4 regions of the Leclercia sp. G3L genome follow, and region 4 is predicted to be linked to each of the others. Evidence: predicted binding sites of a transcription regulator. Region 4 holds the regulator's gene; each other region holds the start of a gene.
The links. Region 4 encodes PurR, which represses purine synthesis genes. Its sites were predicted from a motif close to CANGCAAACGTTTGCNTG; they were not measured.
Positions count from the first base shown of each region.

Region 1: the regulator PurR is predicted to act here: its motif matches at 1,380-1,397, upstream of pyrC (dihydroorotase).
Region 2: the regulator PurR is predicted to act here: its motif matches at 1,484-1,501, upstream of LRS40_RS06855 (NCS2 family permease).
Region 3: the regulator PurR is predicted to act here: its motif matches at 1,373-1,390, upstream of gcvT (glycine cleavage system aminomethyltransferase GcvT).

Region 1 covers NZ_CP088265.1:4,179,721-4,182,845, reverse strand. The annotation lists gene dinI (DNA damage-inducible protein I) at 1-210, opposite strand, end outside; gene pyrC (dihydroorotase) at 285-1,331, opposite strand; gene LRS40_RS21605 (lipoprotein) at 1,443-2,003, opposite strand; gene mdtH (multidrug efflux MFS transporter MdtH) at 2,109-3,125, opposite strand, start outside.
Region 2 covers NZ_CP088265.1:1,149,853-1,152,977, forward strand. The annotation lists gene LRS40_RS06850 (NADPH-dependent FMN reductase) at 1-7, shown strand, start outside; gene LRS40_RS06855 (NCS2 family permease) at 49-1,383, opposite strand; gene yieH (6-phosphogluconate phosphatase) at 1,552-2,217, shown strand; gene LRS40_RS06865 (esterase family protein) at 2,258-3,125, opposite strand, start outside.
Region 3 covers NZ_CP088265.1:2,012,296-2,015,420, reverse strand. The annotation lists gene gcvH (glycine cleavage system protein GcvH) at 1-165, opposite strand, end outside; gene gcvT (glycine cleavage system aminomethyltransferase GcvT) at 189-1,283, opposite strand; gene ubiI (FAD-dependent 2-octaprenylphenol hydroxylase) at 1,835-3,037, opposite strand; gene ubiH (2-octaprenyl-6-methoxyphenyl hydroxylase) at 3,050-3,125, opposite strand, start outside.
Region 4 covers NZ_CP088265.1:3,944,356-3,947,480, reverse strand. The annotation lists gene punC (purine nucleoside transporter PunC) at 1-99, opposite strand, end outside; gene punR (DNA-binding transcriptional activator PunR) at 215-1,147, shown strand; gene purR (HTH-type transcriptional repressor PurR) at 1,144-2,169, opposite strand; gene LRS40_RS20380 (YnhF family membrane protein) at 2,465-2,554, shown strand; gene LRS40_RS20375 (MFS transporter) at 2,719-3,125, shown strand, end outside.

The sequences.
Region 1 (3,125 bases), 240 kb from region 4:
GGTTTCCTGTAAAATTTCGCTGATGCGCGCTTTATCTTCTTTAGCGCCACCGATGACCGACAGATTGTTTGACCCGGCATAACGCACGGTGACAGCACCTTCGCGTTCGGGGAAGGAGTCATTTATACGGCGGGATAATTCACCCGCCAGCGCATCCAGCGCGCCGGCAGGCAAAGCAGTTGTTCTGGCAATGGTCACTTCGATACGCATAGTTGCCCCCTGTGTAATATACTGGTTATTTATACAGTTATATTATTGAACTTACAACAGGGGGCCAACAATTTTTAGCGTTTTACCGTCCAGTGCACGGTTTCACCCGCGAGGAACGGGATCAGGGTGTCATCCGTCAGCGCAATAGAATCCACCACGCTGCTCTCTTCGCGTACCAGTTCAACGAAGGTTTCATTGACCGGCAGGCCGTAGAAGCGAGGGCCGTTCAGGGAGCAGAAGGCCTCAAAGTGCTGCAGGGCGTTCATCTCGTCAAACACCTGGGCATAGCTGGCCAGCGCCGTAGGGGCGTTAAAGCAGCCTGCACAGCCGCAGCTGGCCTCTTTGCGATGACGGGCGTGCGGGGCGGAGTCGGTGCCGAGGAAGGCGCGCTCAAAGCCGCTGGCGACCAGTTCACGCAGCGCCTGCTGGTGGATATTGCGTTTGAGGATGGGCAGGCAGTAGAGGTGAGGGCGCACGCCGCCCACCAGCATGTGGTTGCGGTTGAACATCAGGTGCTGAGGGGTGATGGTGGCAGCCAGAAGCTCGTTGCCATCGCGCACGTACTCGGCTGCATCTTTGGTGGTGATGTGCTCAAACACCACTTTCAGACCCGGCAGGCGCTGACGCAGCGGCTCCATCACGGTGTCGATGAAGCGCGCTTCACGGTCGAAGATATCGATCTCGGCATGGGTCACTTCGCCATGCACCAGCAGCGGCATCCCCAGTTTCTCCATACGCTCCAGCACCGGCATAATGGCATCAATGCTGGTCACGCCGTGGCTGGAGTTAGTGGTGGCGTTGGCCGGGTAGAGTTTGGCGGCAGTAAAGACCCCTTCGTTAAAGCCGCGTTCAATCTCATTAGGATCGAGCGTGTCGGTCAGATAACAGGTCATCAGCGGGGTAAAATCGTGACCGGCAGGCACGGCGTCAAGAATGCGCTGGCGATAGGCAATCGCCGCATCGACCGTGGTGACGGGCGGCACCAGGTTTGGCATAACAATCGCGCGGCCATAGATTTCACTGGTATAAGGCACGACGGTATTCAGCATATCGCCATCGCGAAGATGGATATGCCAGTCGTCTGGGCGGCGAATTTTCAAAACCTGGGATGGTGCAGTCATGGATAGGCTCCGGCTGAGTGAGATGATTTTTGCCGGACACAAAGGATAGGGGGAAACGTTTTCGTTTGCACTCTTTTCCGCAAAAAAAAGGGCGCCGGAGCGCCCTGGAGGTTAATCGACGAAGGGGATAACAATCTCACCCGGCTTCACTTCGATGCCTTTAGCGTATTTTTTCGCCAGCGCTTCACCCTTGCTGTTATCTTCGCTCAGGATGTAGGCCGGCTGATGATTAAAGTAATTCTGCAGTGACTGGTTCAGGTAGGGCATCAGGGTTTGCAGAACCGGCTTCATCTTGTCCGGCGACACCACGGCGTCGGTGATCTCCATCTGCTGCAGATAGATGGCGCCCTGATCTTTATTGAAGACCGGCAGCGCTTTTAATTTCAGTTTGATATTGGCTTTCTGGCTACCGAACAGCGAGTTCATGTCCAGGCTGGCATCCCCGGAGAGCATCACTTTATTCGGCTCCTCGCGGCCAATCTGGCTGGCAAGGTTGCTCAGGACAATATGCGCATCCGCCACGCCCGGAACGCCAATATCTTTCGCAAAGTTATTGCGCTTTTGCAGTGCCTGGTTGATCTCCTGTTCACTGACGGTGTACTGGGTGAGCTGATTACAACCAACCAGCAGGCCGCTGACGATCAACGCAGTGGCAATAACGATCTTCTTCATGGTTTTCCTCGACATAATGTCAGCGCTTCAATCCTGACGCGCCAGTATGTCAGGGGAGAGTGAGTCAGACCAGCAGAAAAAACTGATATCCGTCTGCGGTATCGATCAGGCGCCAGGCTCCAGCATGCCGGGCACGCGGCGTTTATGGCTGAACTGCCAGCCCAGCGCAAAGAAGGTGATCACGCCGATTAAGGCCAGCATCACCCACGGCAGCTCAGGCTGGTGGAAGGCTTTTCCGGCATCGAACAACCAGCCGCCCCCGGCATACCCCAGCGCACCGCCAATCGCCAGCCCGAGTCGGCTGAAACCCATATAGCTGCCCCGCGCACGCGGGTCGGCCAGCTCGGCGCTCAGGGTTTCGCGGGCCGGTTCGGCAATAATCGAGCCGATATAGAAAGTGCAGATCAGCATAAACAGCTGCTGCAGAGAACTCACCATCCCGATGGGCAGCATGCTCAGGGACATCAGCAGCAGGCCCGCCATCAGGCGGTGCTCGAGGCGGAATCGTTTCTCGCTCCAGCGGGCAATGGGGTAGAGCAGGGTCAGGGAGAGACAGGCCTCAATGGCGTACATCCATTTGACCGCCGCCGGGGAGCCCGCCACATCGTTAACCATGATCGGCAGCATCAGCATCACCTGCACTCCCAGCATGTAATAGCCCGCCAGGGTCAGCACATAGGTGATAAAGCGTTTATCGCGCCAGACCCGATCCAGCCCCTCACGCACCGGCGCTTTGACGGTGGAGAGTTTCCAGGCGGGCAGCAGCCAGGCGTTGAAGGCCGCGCAGAGGATAAACAGCACCGCGCCCGTGGCGCAGACCAGACGAAAATCATACTGTAGCAGCCAGCTGCCCAGCAGCGCGCCCACCACCGCCCCGGCGCTGTCCTGCATCATTAGCAGGGAGAAAAAACGTCCGCGATGCTGAGGGCGGATCAGTTTGACCACTAAGGCCGTGCGCGGTGGGTCGAACAGCGTGCCGCCAAGACCGGAGATAAAGCAGGAGACCCACAGCAGCCAGGGTTCATGGGCGATCGCCATGGTGGCAAACCCCGCCGCCCGCAGCAGCATACCGGTGACGATCATCGGTTTAGCGCCGAAGCGGTCGGCAATTGCGCCGCCAAA
Region 2 (3,125 bases), 2.0 Mb from region 4:
AGCGTAAGCAGTCCGACCCCCTCCCACAGGGAGGGGGCTTTCTGTTTATCAGGCATCAATAAACGCAATCTTCAGCACGAACAGCAGCGCAACGACCATCACGCATGGGCTGATTTCACGCCAGCGTCCGGTGCCCGCCTTCATCACGCAGTAAGAGATAAAGCCCAGCGCAATCCCTTCGGTAATAGAGAAGCTGAACGGCATCATCACCGCGGTAATAAACGCCGGAACCGCTTCGGTCAGGTCGTCCCACTTCACGCGCGACAGGCTGGAGGTCATCAGCACGCCCACGTAGATCAGCGCACCGGCGGCGGCATACGGCGGTACCATGCCCGCCAGCGGTGAAAGGAAGATCACCAGCAGGAACAGCAGGCCAACCACTACCGCGGTCAGACCGGTACGGCCACCGACCGACACCCCGGAAGAAGATTCGATATAGGCGGTCACGGACGAGGTCCCGATAAAGGAGCCAGTGACGGAAGAGATACTGTCCACGAACAGCGCCTGCTTCATGCGCGGGAATTTGCCCTTCTCATCCGCCAGACCGGCTTTGTCGGTCACGCCAATCAGCGTCCCGGAGGAGTCAAACAGGTTCACCAGCATAAAGGAGAAGATCACCCCGGCCAGACCCAGGTTCAGCGAGCCCGCCAGATCGACGTGGCCAATCACGGTGGTCACGCTCGGCGGCGCAGAGACGATGCCGCTGTAGTGCACGTCGCCCAGCATCCAGCCCAGCAGGGTAGTAACGATAATGGAAACCAGCACCGCCGCGTGGATGTTGCGGGAGGCCAGAATCGCGATGATGAAGAAGCCCAGCACGCCCAGCAGCACGCTGTGGGAGGTCAGTTTACCGATGCTGACCAGAGTTTCCGGGTTTGCCACGATCACACCAGCGTTTTTCAGCCCCATCATGCCGATGAACAGGCCGATTCCGCTGGTGATGCCCACGCGCAGGCTGACCGGGATATTGGCAATCATCCAGTAACGCACGCGGAAAATGGTCAGGATCAGCAGACCGACGGCACCCCAGAAGATAGCGCCCATCCCCACCTGCCACGGCAGGCCCATCGCCTGGACCACCACAAAGGCGAAGAAGGCGTTCAGACCCATCGCCGGTGCCAGCGCAACCGGCAGGTTAGCGAACAGCCCCATCAGGATGCTGCCGAAGGCGGCGATAAGGCAGGTAGTAACGAAGACGGCACTGGTATCCATGCCAGCAACGCCCAGAATTTGCGGGTTCACAAAAACGATATAGACCATCGTCAGGAAGGTGGTGAAACCGGCGATCACTTCGGTGCGTGCCGTCGTGCCGTGTTCGCGCAGTTTAAACACGCGCTCAAGCAAACCCGTGCCAGAAGACTGGGTAGTGTGTTGTTGACTCATCATCTATTTCCGAACAAGGAGGGAAAATTCGTCGCTATCCTATACCAAAATGCGACAATAGGGGCGGTTGAGAGGCACTTTTTTTCATTGAATTTGCTTATACGGCAACGATTGCGTCTCAACGTTATGCAGCACGTAAACGTTAAACTTGTTAAGAAAGGGAAATGCATGTCTCAGATTGATGCAGTATTTTTCGACTGCGATGGTACGCTGGTCGACAGTGAGGTCATCTGTTCCCGGGCGTATGTCACCATGTTCCAGGAATTTGGTATCACGCTCGATCTCGAAGAGACGTTTAAACGCTTTAAGGGCGTGAAGCTCTACGAAATCATCGACATCATTAACGCCGAACACGGCGTCAGCCTCGCGAAAGCGGATCTGGAGCCTGTTTACCGCGCCGAGGTCGCACGCCTCTTCGACTCCGAACTGGAAGCGATCAATGGTGCCAGCACCCTGCTGGATTCAATGGCGGTGCCGATGTGTGTGGTCTCTAACGGCCCGGTGAGCAAAATGCAGCACTCTCTTGGCAAGCTGCAGATGCTGCACCATTTCCCGGAAAAACTGTACAGCGGCTACGATATCCAGCGCTGGAAACCCGATCCGGCCATGATGTTCCATGCCGCGAAGGCGATGAACGTCAACGTGGAGAACTGCATTCTGGTGGACGACTCCAGCGCGGGTGCGCAGGCGGGGATCGCCGCAGGCATGGAGGTATTCTACTTCTGCGCCGATCCGCACAACCCACCGCTGGACCATCCGAAGGTGACGACCTTTACCGACCTGGCCCAGCTGCCGGAACTGTGGAAAGCGCGCGGCTGGAATATCACCCGCTAAGCCTGATAAGCCGTAAAGCGACTCGCTTTACGGCTTTTTGCTATTTAAACAGTTTCTGGACGAAGTCCGCATAGGCCGGTCGCCAGACATCCATCTCATGATTCAGACCCGGATATTCGTGATAGTCGAACTTAATCTGGCGTTTCTCAAGCTCCTGCTTCAGCCCGGCGATATCCTTGCCCGTCACGGCATCTTTTTCACCTACCACAACGGTGAAATTGCGTAGCTGCTTATTGATGGCCTGCGGATCGTTGAGCCGCGCGCTGACGCCCGCATCCGGTACGCTGGTAGTAGTGACGCCGCTAAAGGTGGCCAGCCAGCCAAAGCGTTCAAGATGGTTCATCCCGGAGACCAGCGCCTGATAGCCGCCCTGGGACAACCCCGCCAGCGCACGTCCTTCGGCATCATCACGCACATTAAACCGCTGGCTTATGAGCGGTATGATGTCGTTCATCAGCTCCCGATCGGCAGCCTGGGCATTCAACGGATAGAAGGCTTTGCGTCGCTCGTTCGGCACGAAGGTTTCAGGCACAATGCCGGCGGCGTCGGTTTCGGTATCCGGCACCACCACCAGCATCGGGGCAATCTTTCCGGCCGCGAGCAGGTTATCCATAATCTGCGCGATGCGCCCCTGATCGATAGCCGAACGTCCCGTATCACCAAAGCCGTGATAGAAGTAGAGTACCGGCAGCGGTTTCCCCTGTCCGCTGTAGCCCGGCGGCGTCCAGACGAACAGCTGACGCTCCGACTTTAGCGCCGCCGAATGATAGGTCAGGGTAATAAGATCGCCGTGCGGGACCGGGTTAACGTCCAGAATACTGCCCGGCACCAGCACCATGCTGGTGTTCACCTGGCGTTGTGGTTTGGTCATCGCCGTGCCGGTATCAATACTGCGTACACCGTCAACG
Region 3 (3,125 bases), 1.9 Mb from region 4:
GCCCGCGGTGACGGTCGCGCCCACTTCCGGCAGATCCACGAAGACCATGTCACCTAACAGCTCCTGAGCATGTTCGGTGATCCCGACGGTGTAAGTGCCGTCGGCTTCTTTGCGCAGCCACTCGTGTTCTTTGCTGTATTTCAGTTCTGCTGGCACATTGCTCATTGAATTTCTCCTGATAAAAATAATTAGGCGACCGGCTTACCGGCGCGAACAAAAATCGGTTTGGTCACGCGGACCGGCATTTCGCGGTTGCGGATCTGCACCACGGCAGTCTCGCCAATACCCGCCGGCACCCGTGCCAGAGCAATACTGTAACCCAGCGTCGGGGAGAAGGTGCCGCTGGTGATAATGCCTTCGCAGTGGTTGCCATTGGCATCGGTGAAACGCACCGGCAGCTCGCCGCGCAGCACGCCCTTCTCGGTCATGACCAGGCCAACCAGCTGTTCGGTGCCCTTCTCACGCTGCTGTTCCAGCACTTCACGACCGATAAAGTCGCGATCGGCCGGTTCCCACGCAATGGTCCAGCCCATGTTGGCTGCCAGCGGAGAGACGCCTTCGTCCATCTCCTGGCCGTACAAGTTCATCCCGGCTTCCAGACGCAGCGTATCGCGCGCGCCCAGACCTGCCGGCTTAACGCCCGCTTCCACCAGCGCACGCCAGAAATCGGCCGCTTTTTCGTTTGGCATCGCAATTTCATAGCCCGCTTCACCGGTATAGCCGGTGGTGGCGACAAACAGATCGCCCGCCTGCACGCCAAAGAACGGCTTCATGCCGTCGGTGGCCTGGCGCTGCTCATCAGTGAACAGGGACGCGGCTTTCGCCTGCGCGTTCGGCCCCTGCACCGCAATCAGCGACAGGTCATCACGCACGGTGATGTCGATGGCGTAAGGTTCAGCGTGCTGGGTGATCCAGGCGAGGTCTTTTTCACGGGTGGCGGAGTTAACAACGAGGCGGAAGAAATCTTCGGTGAGGTAATACACAATCAGGTCGTCAATCACGCCGCCAGAGGCATTCAGCATGCCGGAATAGAGCGCTTTGCCGGGCTTCGTGAGTTTCGCCACGTCGTTTGCCAGCAGATAACGCAGAAACTCCCGGGTGCGGCTACCGTGCAGATCGACAATGGTCATATGCGAGACGTCGAACATACCGGCATCGGTGCGCACCGCATGATGCTCATCAATCTGCGAACCATAATGCAGCGGCATCATCCAGCCGTGGAAATCGACCATGCGCGCACCGCATAAGGTGTGTTGTTCGTATAAAGGCGTCTGTTGAGCCATCTTTTCCTCGTTGAATAAGCTGGGCTGTCTTGCGTTTTATGCTGAAAAATCCACCATAAAACCCGGCATCGGCATCGCTCCCGGACGCCGACGCAAACGTTCTCTTTTACCTGAACTTACCACCGAAAACGGTGGTTAACCATAAGGCAGAATGGGCCATCACATTAGCTTATGGTCAAAAATGCCAGCAAAGCGTACAGAGTTATTCACTATAAAAATGCGAATCGTTCCGCACAAAAGCAAAGTAGATAAGATGGGATTTAGCACAGGATGATATTTACTGCGGAAAAATGCGCGAAATTTCCGTAACATAAAAACAGCCAGATTAGTTAATCTAATGCGAAAAAGTCGGTGAAATTAGATTATTTCAAACGAGGGAATTCTGCCGACCCACAGGCCGACAGAATAAAGTGTGACGGGGGTCAATACACAAAGTCATTCAAGTTGCATCAAGGCGGCAAGTCTGAGAGTCCCCAGGAGCTTACATAAGTAAGTGACTGGGGTGAGCAGACGCAGCCAACGCAGAGGCAGCTTGAAGGATGCAGTGTATTTTAACGGAGCCAGTCCGGGAGATCGTTAAGCCCCATCGCCTGACGCAGGAGTTGCGGTTTCACTCCCGGGAGGGTATCAGCCAGCTTCAGGCCGAGATCGCGCAGCAGTTTTTTCGCCGGGTTGGCACCGGCAAAGAGTTCGCGGAACCCCTGCATGCCCGCCAGCATCATGGCGGCACTGTGCTTACGGCTGCGTTCGTATCGGCGCAGATAAAGATGCTGCCCGATATCTTTGCCGTCACGATGCAGACGACGCAATTCATTTACCAGCTCGGCGGCGTCCATAAAGCCCAGATTCACCCCCTGCCCGGCCAGCGGATGGATGGTGTGCGCCGCGTCGCCCACCAGCGCCAGACGATGCGCCGCAAACTGGCGCGCATAGCGACCGGTTAACGGGAATACCTGACGCTCGCTTTCGACGGTGCAGAGCCCCAGCCGGTTATCAAAGGCCACGCACAGGGCCTGATTGAACTCGTCGGCGGACGCCTCCTGCATCTGCTGGGCCTTCTCGGGGGAAAGCGACCAGACAATCGAGCAGAGATGCGGATCGCTGAGCGGCAGGAAGGCGAGGATGCCATCGTTATGGAAAATCTGTCGGGCCACGGCCTGATGCGGCTCCGCAGTGCGGATGGTGGCGACCAGCGCATGATGGCGGTAGTCCCAGTACGTCAGCGGAATGTCGGCTTTGTTGCGCAGCCAGGAGTTTGCCCCATCGGCCCCCACCACCAGGCGCGCGGTCAGCATGTCGCCGCTTTGCAGGGTGATAAAGGCGTCGTTTTCGCCCCAGGCCACCTGCTGCAGCTGCGCGGGGGCAATCAGCGTGACGTCGCTACACTGCTGCGCTTTCTGCCACAGCGCATGGTGAATCACCGCATTTTCGATGATATGGCCGAGATGGCTGTAGCCCATGCTCTCATCATCAAAAGCGATATGCCCGAAGCTGTCTTTATCCCACACTTCCATCCCGTGGTAGCAGCTCGCACGCTGGGCGACAATTTCTGACCAGACGCCGATGCGGGTCAGCAGCTTTTCACTGGCGGCATTAATCGCCGAGACCCGGAGTTCTGGCGGCGCATCGGAAGCGACAGGCTCAGGTTGTTTCTGCTCCAGTACCGCCACGCGCAGACCGCTGCCCTGCAAACCGCAGGCCAGCGCCAGTCCTACCATTCCGCCACCGACAATGGCAACATCAACATTCTGCACTTTGTTTACTCCTTAGCGAGCGACCCAACCGAGAGTCCTCTGCGCCAGCACATCGCGTGCCGGAATGAATAATTCCATCGCCATCAAC
Region 4 (3,125 bases):
CTGCATGATCGAGAAGGCAGGCAGGTACATATCGGTGGCGAGGAAGCCCAGCACGCTTAAGCCGCCGAGCCAGACTAAAAATCCTTTCCCGGGTGTCATTGTTCTATTCTCCGTTTGGGCGCAGGTTTGGGTAGCCGCTGAGTGTAGGGAGTGCAAACCCGCTTGTGAAACGCTAATATTTGGCGGTTGCATTCAAAAATTTTGCAGGCAGAAAATGTGGTCAGAATATTCTCTTGAAGTGGTGGATGCCGTCGCCCGTAACGGCAGCTTCAGCGGAGCCGCGCAGGAGTTGCATCGCGTTCCGTCCGCCATCAGCTACACCGTGCGTCAACTGGAAGAGTGGCTGGCGGTGCCGCTGTTTGAGCGGCGTCACCGTGACGTGGAGCTTACCCCTGCCGGGATGTGGTTTCTGAAAGAGGGACGGTCTGTTATCAAAAAAATGCAGATCACCCGCGAACAGTGCCAGCAGATTGCCAACGGCTGGCGCGGACATATCTCCATTGCGGTGGACAATATCGTCCGCCCCGAGCGTACCCGACAGATGATTGTCGATTTTTACCGCCACTTTTCGGACGTCGAGCTGCGGGTGTCCCAGGAGGTCTTTAACGGCGTCTGGGACGCGCTGGCGGACGGCAGGGTGGAAATGGCGATCGGCGCCACCCAGGCGATCCCGGTCGGGGGGCGCTATGCGTTTCGCGATATGGGTACGCTGAGCTGGATCTGCGTGGTCGCCAGCCATCATCCGCTGGCCGCCATGGAAGGGCCGCTCAGCGATGATACCCTGCGCAACTGGCCCTCGCTGGTGCGCGAAGACACTTCCCGCTCGCTGCCGAAACGCATCACCTGGCTGCTGGATAACCAGCGGCGGATCGTCACCCCGGACTGGGAATCGTCAGCCACCTGCCTCTCGGCCGGGCTGTGCGTGGGGATGGTGCCGGTGCACTTTGCCCGTCCGTGGATCGACAGCGGCAAATGGGTGGCGCTGTCGCTGGAAAATCCCTTCCCGGATGCGGCGTGCTGCCTGACCTGGCAACAAAACGATATGTCACCGGCCCTGGCCTGGCTGCTGGATTATCTGGGAGACAGTGAAACGATGAACCGGGAGTGGCTGCGGGAGCCAGAGGTACTGACTCCCGGAGAGGATTAACGGCGGTAGTCGCGGAACGGTCCGTCCGCGACGGAACGGCGTTCAATCAGGCGCGGATGCACCTCAATGGACTGGGACTCTTCACGCTTGTTGACGATGCGGTCCAGCAGCATGTTGAAGGCGGTCTCACCCAGCGAATCTTTCGGCTGGTGAATGGTGGTCAGCGCCGGGGTAAAGAAGCGGGCGTTGCGCACGTTATCATACCCGATCAGCGAAACGTCCTGCGGGACGCGCAGGCCCATCTCATCGGCGGCACAGAGTGCACCCATTGCCATAATATCCCCGCCGCAGAAGATGGCGGTCGGACGCGGGCTCTGGGAGAGGATCTGCTGCATGGCGCGGTAGCCGGACTCCGGCTCAAAGTCGCCCTGCACGATCCAGTTTTCCGGCACCGTGATTAACGCCTCTTCCATCGCTTTCATAAAGCCCGCCAGACGCCCGGCCCCGGTGTTGCGCTCCAGCGCTCCGGGGATCACGCCGATTTCACGGTGGCCGCGTTCAATCAGATAACGACCGGCCATGTAGCCGCCTTCGAAGGCGTTATCGATTACCGAGTCGGTAAAGTCGGCCTTCGCTTCGCCCCAGTCCATCACTACCATTGGAATATTGCGGTACTCTTCCAGCATGGTGAGCAGGGATTCCGGGTATTCGGAACACATCACCAGCAGACCGTCGACGCGCTTCTGCGCCATCATCGACAGATAGGCCCGCTGTTTTTCGAGGCTGTTCCAGGCGTTGCCGAGGATCAGGGTGTAGCCTTTCTGGAAGCAGTTCTTCTCTACTGCTTCAATAATTTCTGCGAAATAGGGCGCTTCGCTGCTGGTCGCCAGCAGGCCGATCGATTTGGTGTGATTCACCTTCAGACTGCGGGCCACGGCGCTGGGAGAGTAGTGCAGCTCTTTAATGGCCGCCCAGACGTTGTTGCGGGTCTCTTCCGCAACAAAGCGGGTTTTGTTAATAACATGTGATACGGTTGTAGTGGAAACGTTTGCGCGTTTCGCCACGTCTTTAATTGTTGCCATCAGATGTCACTCCAGACCATATCTAAGCTCCTGAAAAACCAATAGGTAAACGTTTGCCTTCACTCGCCCTAATTGCGCAATTTGAATTGCGGTACGCCGGGAAAACGACACAGGACGTCAGGAGGGGGTCAATGGCCGGTACGCTAATAAATTTAGCGTGGAATTTTGTCTTATCTTGGCCAAAAGGGGAAGAGCAAAAACCGATATCAATCTAAATCCAGCAAGATTTTTACCCTGAACTGTGTAAAAATGAGCAGGCTCACTCTTAATAGGGTGATTAAAAGGAGAAAAATTGATGAGTACCGATCTTAAGTTTTCGCTGATTACCACCATTATTGTTCTGAGTCTGATTGTTGCCAGCGGTCTGACGGCGGCACTGCACTGATTGATGCGGGAGAGGTCAGCTCTCCCTCGTTCCTTCCGCTGATTGTTACGCGCCCTGCAAAAATCTTTTGCCAAATTGTTAACTTCTCATTTTTTGTGATTGGTGTCATGCTTTCGCCTTCATTGTTCTGTGTCGCCTGACGACACGGTGTCTGGAGTTGAAGTATGAGAATCAATTTTCCGCTGCTGGCCCTGGCCATTGGCGCCTTTGGTATCGGCACAACCGAATTTTCCCCGATGGGCCTGCTACCGGTTATTGCCCGGGGGGTAGATGTCTCTATTCCCGCTGCGGGCATGCTGATCAGCGCCTACGCCATCGGCGTGATGGTGGGTGCGCCGCTGATGACCCTGTTGCTGTCCCATCGCGGGCGTCGCAATGCGCTGATCTTCCTGATGGCGATCTTTACCGTCGGTAACGTCCTGTCGGCGCTCTCGCCGGATTACACCACCCTGATGCTGTCGCGTATTCTGACCAGCCTGAACCACGGCGCCTTCTTTGGCCTCGGGTCGGTAGTCGCCGCCAGCGTGGTGCCGAAGCATAAGCAGGCCAGCGCTGTCGCCACCATGTTTAT